DNA from 4 places in the Enterococcus sp. AMC1251 genome. Region 3 is predicted to be linked to each of the others. Evidence: riboswitches for the same ligand, from Rfam matches in the RefSeq annotation. Region 3 holds a riboswitch; each other region holds the start of a gene.
What was found. A riboswitch is a leader RNA that binds a small molecule or an ion and turns the genes downstream of it on or off. The one in region 3 is predicted to bind magnesium.
Positions count from the first base shown of each region.

Region 1: another riboswitch for magnesium. It lies ahead of AC4BBR_RS06405 (LCP family protein); the one in region 3 lies ahead of AC4BBR_RS12935 (LCP family protein).
Region 2: another riboswitch for magnesium. It lies ahead of mgtA (magnesium-translocating P-type ATPase); the one in region 3 lies ahead of AC4BBR_RS12935 (LCP family protein).
Region 4: another riboswitch for magnesium. It lies ahead of AC4BBR_RS10360 (phosphatase PAP2/LCP family protein); the one in region 3 lies ahead of AC4BBR_RS12935 (LCP family protein).

Region 1 is NZ_CM177098.1:1,378,420-1,380,627, reverse strand. It holds gene alsS (acetolactate synthase AlsS) at 1-129, opposite strand, end outside; M-box (ykoK) riboswitch at 543-712, shown strand; gene AC4BBR_RS06405 (LCP family protein) at 989-1,915, shown strand; gene AC4BBR_RS06400 (FtsW/RodA/SpoVE family cell cycle protein) at 1,912-2,208, shown strand, end outside.
Region 2 is NZ_CM177098.1:1,398,773-1,400,980, reverse strand. It holds gene mgtA (magnesium-translocating P-type ATPase) at 1-971, opposite strand, end outside; M-box (ykoK) riboswitch at 1,089-1,259, opposite strand.
Region 3 is NZ_CM177098.1:2,745,765-2,747,972, forward strand. It holds gene AC4BBR_RS12935 (LCP family protein) at 45-959, opposite strand; M-box (ykoK) riboswitch at 1,157-1,325, opposite strand; gene AC4BBR_RS12940 (DUF4303 domain-containing protein) at 1,592-2,089, shown strand; gene AC4BBR_RS12945 (DUF4809 family protein) at 2,153-2,208, opposite strand, start outside.
Region 4 is NZ_CM177098.1:2,185,636-2,187,843, reverse strand. It holds gene AC4BBR_RS10365 (hypothetical protein) at 1-476, shown strand, start outside; M-box (ykoK) riboswitch at 927-1,094, shown strand; gene AC4BBR_RS10360 (phosphatase PAP2/LCP family protein) at 1,368-2,208, shown strand, end outside.

The DNA.
Region 1 (2,208 bases), 1.4 Mb from region 3:
TGGACCATCATCCACGAGTGCGTTGAACAAACTATCGATCTTTGCTCCTGGAATTCCAAAGACATAATTAACTTGGTGGTTTTTCAAGCTTTCTACAATCACTTCAGCGCCATTTTTGCTTTTATCCATCTTCTGTTACACTCCTTTTATAATCGTGTTCCTTTCCATTAAAGTACTTATTTAAAAAGAAATAGAACGAACAATCAGTAAAAAACGTCTTCTTTATAGTACAGTTAAATAACCTTTTTTTTATTATAGCATGCAAACTATTTTTTGTTTAATCATTTGTTTGACAAAAAATCAGCAGAATCTTTATTTCAAATCAGTATCAAATTTCAATTTTTTACTTATGTTTAAGAAAAAGTAAAGAAAATAATTTGATGTTTTTTTTGATACATCCAATTCCGCTGCACGAATCCCTTGAAGACAGAATTCTGCACTTAAAATAACAAAATATTTTTATTTTAAGTAAATATATTATAAAAAAATTAATATTTACTTTGTTGACTTCAACAAATATATTCATTATATTTAAGACGATCTAAATAACTTGTTAGGTGAGGCTCCTATGGAAACACAGGCTACTGCTCAAAAATGTCGAAAGACAGGAATGGGTAGGACAGGAATTGTCGAATTAAGGCTTTTCACAAAGTAGCTAAAAGCTCAGCTTTTTACGTTTCATAGTGCTAAAACTCAACGATGAGAATGATGAAAAGCTCTTTTTGTGCTAAAATCAATCCCCCTTCGCTGAGTTATTTTAAGCGAAGGTTTTTTTGATAAATAATGCTGTTGTACTTCTGATTTTTCTGGAGGTGGAAATAAATATAACTAAAGGCGTTCGGCGATACCAATGCTAACTTTCTTAGTCTATATGAAGTCAACACTCTCATTATTTTTAGCATAAAAAACTTTTAAAACGACATCTAAGTCAATTCCTAATGCAAACTTTATTTGATGATCGATTAAAATGATTAGCGAGGAATAAAAAATGAAAACAGTAAAAAAAGTCATTATTTCTATCATTCTTTGTACACTTCTTCTCCTTACAGCGCTCGGAAGTTATGCTGTAATCAACTTTCATAAAGGAAAAAAAAACGCTCAATCACAAATAAATTCATCTAAGAATAATAATTTTTCTGGTGATAAACAAACGAATACGAAAGAAATCACTATCATGTTGATTGGGGATGACGGTCGTGAAGATGACGAAGATGGCGGGCGAGCAGATACTCTTATGGTTGCTCATTATAATAGTGAAACAAAACAACCAAAACTTGTTTCAATCATGAGAGATTCCTATGTCGAAATCCCAGGGTACGGTTTAGAGAAAATTAACGCTGCTTACGCCTTTGGCGGAGCAGAATTGACTAAAAAAGTTCTTAATGATTCATTAGGATTACCAATCAATTATTATGTTTCAGCTGATTTCAATAATTTTATCCGATTGATTAATGACCTTTATCCAAAAGGAATTGAAATTGATGCTGAAAAAGACATTAATCTAGACAATGTAGATATCAAAAAAGGAAAACAAGTCATGGATGGCAATACGCTGTTGCAATATGCTCGATTTAGAATGGACGAAGAAGGCGACTTCGGTCGTGTTAGAAGACAGCAGCAGGTTATGGATGCCTTAGCTAAACAATCAAAAAATGCCATTCCAATTCTTCAACTACCAAAAATTGCTGGTGAAGCTGTTGGCTACTTAGATACAAATATACCTACAAATCTTCTTGTAGATTTAGCAAAAGACTTTCTTACGGGGAATGTAAAAAATATGGAAACATTATCTGTACCGGTTAAAGGAAGCTGGTCATTTAATGATCACACTGAAGCAGGCAGTGTTTTGGAATTCGACGAACAGCAAAATGAGCAAGCTATTCGCGATTTCTTGGATGATGGGGCAAAAAGATGAAAAAGTACAAGCGTTTATCTAAACTACATTATTTAGATTTTTATATTTTAATCCCTTATTTCATCTTATGTATCGTAGGTATCTTAATGGTTTATAGTTCTAGCTCTTATCAATTATTAGACAGTGAATTAGGAACAGCTAGTAAGGCCATCAAGCAAACAATCTCCTTCGTTATAAGCTTGATTTGTTTGAGTTTTGTTTACCGGATCAATTTGAATGTCTTACGTAAACCTAGAATGTTGCATTTTTTACTCATGTTAACGTTTCTTTCGCTAATCGCTTTACCAATTATT
Region 2 (2,208 bases), 1.3 Mb from region 3:
TTTGCCATGTCTCTAGAACCTTTGACTAAATTGGTTGTAACGATCATCGGAAGCATTTCTGGTGTAAGTCCTACAGCTGTCGCAATCGCAAACATCAACGCTTCACTCCAGTTGCCTTTCGTAATTCCGTTGATCAGAAATACGGCTGGCGTAATGACCATCATAAAACGAATCAACAACCACGTGGTTTTATTCACGCCTAATTCAAAACTTGTTTTTTTCTCGTCATCTGCTACATCTTGGGCAATTTTTCCAAATAATGTATTATCACCAACACGAACAGCTACTCCAACCCCGCTACCACTGACTATGTTACTGCCTAAAAATAATAGATTTTCGAAATCCGTTTGGTTGTTATTTGCAGAAACAAAGTTCTTAACTTTCTTTTCAACTGGAAAACTTTCTCCAGTCAAAGCTGACTGTGAAACAAACAAGTCTTTAGCATGAATCAACCGCAAGTCTGCTGGAATCATATCGCCAGCTGAAAGCTTGACTAAATCGCCACAAACAACTTCATCCATCGGAATATCCATTTCTTTGTTTTCTCTTGTGACTGTTGCTGTGATTTGGATCATATTTTGTAGTTTGCTGACAGCATTGCTTGATTTCACGGATTGGACTAGTGTCATTGTACCGCTCAGTAAAACCATGACCAACATGATCAAAACCCCAGCAAGATCTTTTTCACTTGGATCAGCGTAAACATATTCAGTAAAAAATGAGATAGTTGCAAGAATCATCAATACAACAGTGAATGGTGTAACATAAGATTTTATCACGGTATAAATAAATGATTTCTTTTTATCATCTGTGATTTTATTGACACCAAATTGCTCCTTTGAGCGTTGAACTTCCCTGGCTTTTAATCCATCCCATGAGGAGGAAAAACTTTCTAATACTTTATCAATAGATAAATTAGCTAATTTTTGATAAGCTTTTTCATGGATCATGTTCTTCATTTCTTTTTGCATTTGGATTATCCTCTTTTCTTTTAGTTGATTCCTGTTCTATCGAACTATCTTCTGGCACTTTAACCACACCCTTTCCACACAAAAAGAGCGCACTGAAAACTCAGCCCGCTTTGCCGTGAGTCTTCGTAATCGTTGAGTTTTGGCACTATACAACGTAAAAAGCATCTGCTTTTAGCTACCTTAAGAAAAGCCTTCGTTCGACAATTCCTGTTCTACCCATTGGCGTCTCTCGACATTTTTGGGCAGTAGCCTGTGTTTGTATAGGAGCCTCACCTAACAAGAAGAATTACACTATCATTCTAATGAGTTATGTCATTATTTTATAGACATAAAAACTTATACCACTATAACTTTTTTTGAATATAGTTTAGTAAGTCTTCTTAGGATCAGAATATTTTTGATATTCTTCAACAAATTATTTGTAAAAAAAAATACATATATGACTAAAAAGAGAGGGTCTATTTAATCATTTTTATTTATGATCGTTGCATAGACGAATATCCCAACTTCGTTTATGTAACCATCCATATCCCTTTTTACAAAGTAAACGTCAGGTCAGAAGCATTTAACCCTGAAAAACACGAGGGGTTCCTTCTGATCCTGCCAGTTATTTGCCTCATCCTCTATAAACAATTTTTTTCTATCAACCTAAAAAGTAATAGCGTTAAAATTAAAATGAAATGGTTTAAATTCGTTATCAACAATATAATGGATAGAGCGTGGGACAAAACGAAAGATCAGTTTTGTTTCACGCTCTAAATCCGAATAAACGGCGAGAAAAAAGCAGCGACTACGCTTCGCTCCGATCACATTGTTGTAAATCACGAAGAACAAAGTGATTCGATGATGCACAATACAAGGTGTCTGAAAGACACGTTGCTTCCGTTACTCTCTAAGTGCTAAAGCATTTAGAAGTTGATGGCTTCGGAAATAAGCTGAAATTGCTGTGAAACACAGCGAGGTACGAGCTGATGTAGAATAGTACCTACTTGGTCACAAAAATTGGACAAGTAATTTTCGTGAATGCCCTCTTACTTCTCGGAGCTAAACGCTTTTGTCTCGGCCTCATGCAAAATCTAACATTCATCATTTCTTATTAGAAGACAATATACTAATAAAAGCCTTCTCAATTGATATGCTATCGTCAATTGAAGAGGCTCTTTTCTTATTTATTTTCAACAACTCTTTACCTTACTAGACAGATTGTATTCATTTTAAATTAACAATAAATATTATT
Region 3 (2,208 bases):
AAAATAAGAGAGTAAACGAATCATTTTTATTATTTAATGACGTTTTATTGATCTTTCAAAAATGCCTTAATCGCCTCAGCATTCTTTTGTTCATCAAGCTCGATTACACTTCCTGATTCAGTATAATCATTAAAGTTCCAAGAATCTTCAACTGGAACGGAGAGTGATTTTAAAGGTTTCACTTTCCCAGTAAGAAAATCCTTTGCTATATCAATTAATAAACTCGTCGGCACATTTGTATCGATTTTTCCAACCATTTTCCCAGCGACTTGAGGTAATTCCCAAATTGGAATTAAATCTTTAGACTGCTCAATTAGCGCATCCATCACTTGTTGCTGGCGTCTGATACGACCAAAATCGCCTTCTTCATCCATTCTAAAACGAGCATATTGCAATAAACTATTTCCATGCAATATTTGTTCTCCTTTAGGAATATCCACGCCATCTAAATTAATCTCTTTTTCAGAGTCAATCTTGACCCCTTTAGGATAAAGCTCATCAATAATATCACTAAATTCTTTAAAGTCTAAGACAACATAATAATTGATCGGCAAATCAAAATTCATCTTCAACACATCTTTTGTCATTTGTGCACCACCATATGCGTATGCAGCGTTTATTTTATCTTGCCCGCCATCTGGAAATGTTACATAACTATCTCTCATGATTGAAATCAGTTTTGGCTGTTTCGTTTTCCCATCATAGTGACCGACCATCAACGTATCTGAGCGACCTTGATCTTCATCATCGTCTCTAGAATCATTCCCAACAACCATAACCGTCAGCTCTTTATCACTCGTTTGTTCATCACCAGTAAAATTTTGATTTATATTAGGAAGTTTGGATCCACTTTTTTCTTTTGCCGTTTGAAATGATACTGCTGCATAACAGCCTGCACTCACGACTACAAGAAGGGTCGATAACAAGACAATTGTCACTATTTTTACAGATTTTTTCATTGTTTATTCCTTTCTAAACATAAAAATTGATTAGACTTGTTTCATATTTAAAGCAAAGCGTAGTATAGCACATGAAACTAATTAGCTCCAATTTTTCTTAGATAAAAGAAAAAATCCCTCACCAAGAATACTCAGCGAAGGGATTAGATTACAGGAGAAGGTAAACACATAATATTTCATGGATTTACAATTTAACCAGATCTTCTCTTCGTTGAGTTTTAGCACTATATAACGTAAAAAGCATTGCTTTTAGCTACTTTGAAAAACGCCTTAATTCGACGAATCTTGTCCTACCCGTACCTGTCTTTCGACATTTCTGAGCAGTAGCTTGTGTTTATATAGGAGCCTCACCTAACAAGTATTTAATTCAATTTAAACTATAAGCGTATCGAATCACAAAGTCAAATTAAATTTTAGCTAAATAATCTAAACTCATAACGATGCTTTTTAATAGAACGCTCTATAATTGTACTTTAAATAGAAGCGGTATATAATAACAGATACTATTAAATAAAACAATCTTTATATTTTCTTAAAAAACAGCTATCTTATTATAAAAATCAACTTTAGATAGACATTCATACTACTATCTGTTTCAATGTTTAAAGGACATAACATACGGAGGATGCAAAATGGACTATTTTTTAGAAAAGCAGCAAGAATTCTTTTTCAACTTTTTGACAGATAGCATCGATAACTTTTTATTAGATCATCCTGATGAAACGTTTTATGCCTTTGCTTTAGACTGCAATATTCATGAAGAAGGTGAAATCAACCTTTGTTTTAATACTGTGGAACTTTGGCAAGAAACAACGAATTATTATATGAGTAAGGGCCATAGCAAATCACAATTAGAAGATACGAAATACAATTCTAGAGACTGGGATGAAAATCAGCGCTTTGCTTCTCTGCACTTGTTTGATGATTGGGTAGAAGATGATCAAGATATCCAAACGGTTCTTGAGTGGCTTTGCCAGCAAATCATCCTTTTAACTGACAGTGAAACATACTTACGAATCCCAAAAACAGAGGATTTCAAGCTATTGGTTTACGATCATGATGAGAGTCCTTCTGATTCGCAAGAAAGATTTGAAAAAGTAGGGATGTCAGAACTTTTTCAAATAGAATAACAAAAAAGCAGGTCGGGACATCACTCTTACTTCGTCCCGACCTCAATTTTTTTACAAACTTGTCTAATTACTAAACGCTAATTTCTCCACATTGAAAAGAACATCCAAGATTTCATTCA
Region 4 (2,208 bases), 560 kb from region 3:
GAGTAGATCAGCCATTTTACAATGCGATGGATTCCTTGATAGAGAAATTAAGTAACATGAACATCATGGGCTACGAAACAATGGCAAGAGGGTCATTTTCTAACGGCGTAAATAGCGAAGGTGTCGCTATGCCAAAAATGAAAGTGACACTAGAAGATCTTTTAGGAAATAGTTCTCCCCTAACGGACTATCTTCGTGTAGAATATAATCAGATGAAGCAACAAATCGGTGATGTTAGTTTTGAAGAGTATAAAAATATGGCTTTTGCGGATACCTCTTTTGATTACTATTCTAGAAAAGAAGAAATAAAGGATTTAGCTGTACTCTTAGCCATAAACGGCGCATTACCGTTACCAATTATGGTGGCTTTGGGGCTAAGCACAGGTGGAAAGAATATCAGTGATGCTTTATGCGGGAAAGATCTGTTTACAAGGGTTTCTGGCAAGAATAGCCGATTAATTTTTTGGGGTTCATAGAACTGTTTCAATACGCGATAAACAGAAGAAACAGAGACCTTCTTTTGACGGCAATTTTGCTCATAGACGTGGTATTTTTAGATGATCTCGAAGAAAGTGAAGCTTTCTTCGAGATCAAGTAGCACTTTTCAATAAGGTTTGTGTCTTCTTTGATGCCACGATGAGGACAAGAGTGAACTAAATAATCAATGTACCAGAAAATACTTGGCAGATTCGACCCTTAATGCGTTCTTTTTTTAAAAAAATTCATCGAAAGTAATGTTTTAGCCGACTTCATTCTAAAGAATATAAAGGTGTCTTTTCTATTATTTGACATTAAAAAAGATGCCGGTGATTTCTCACCAATATCAGAAAGTATAGAGCCATTTTTTTAATTAAGAAAAAATAAAGACTTTTAAAATTACTTGAAAAATATTCTTTTCAGCGTTATTATTTAAAAAATAAATAATTAACTAACCTTGTTAGGTGAGGCTCCTATACAAACATAAGCTATTGCGCAGCAACGTCGAAAGACGCCAATGTGTAAAATAGGAATTGTCGGATTAAGGCTTTTCATAAAATAGCTAAGAACTTTTCTTTACGTTGTATAGTGCTAAAACTCGGACGATGAGATTGATTGAACGTCAAACGTCGTAGTGAATTGTTTGGCTTTTTTGTTTTCTTACGATAGAATTGATAATCAAGTACATAATCTTTAGTTATCTACTTTCGCGCATACACGAATAATTAAGAAATACTCTGTTAGAATACGTATGTCTTTTGAAATATGATTTTAAGTGTTATTTTATTTTTTTATAAATGTAAATTCATAAAATAATCAAAATATTTATTTTATCCAAATAATTTGATAAGCAAAAATAAACTGAATGCAACAATGAAGGGATTTATCACATGTATACGTCGAAAGAAAAAAAGTTAACGCCTGCAATCTTAGGTTTACTGTTTTTTTTAGTGCTCACTTTTTTAGTAGTCAATAATAGTTCATGGTTTAATTATTTAGATTCATCTATTTATAAATTTAATTGGAAACCTAATGAGCTCGTTACGAATATCATTAATTCATTTGCTAAAACAGCTACGATTGTTCCGATATTCGCTGTAAGTTTCCTTTTTTCTTTCCTTCTATGGAGAAAAAAGCAAAGAATTTTAGCATTTTGGATGAGTAGCAATGTGTTTGTGGTTAGCGTCTTAGGATTTATTCTCAAACACTCTATTGCTCGAACAAGACCGAACGTAGAACAATTGGCTGAAAGGACTTCGTACAGTTTTCCAAGTGGTCACTCTCTTTTAGCAATGTGTCTAGTGTGTTCTGTTTTATTGATCTTACCAATAGTGTATTCAAAAGATCAAAAAAAATATCAAGTACTAAAAATAGCATTGCTAGTGTATGTCTTATTAATTGGACTGAGTCGAATCTATTTAAGAGTTCACTATCCTAGTGATGTCATAGGAGGATTTCTTCTAAGTTATACTTGGGTGAATGGTTCATACATTTGTCTTCAAAAAATATATCTAAACAAAAAATTCTCAACAACTGAGGCAAAAACAAAATTTATACAACGAATAGTATTAAGTGTATTAACGATCATTTTGGTGATTGTTACGGGAACCTCTTTTTATGCAGCTAGTGTATTTAGAAATGTTCAAAAAACCGCAGATAAAATCTATCAGCCTCTTAATAGACCTACTAAAACAGTAGAATTAGAGAGTAATGAACCTGTTAGTTTTTTAC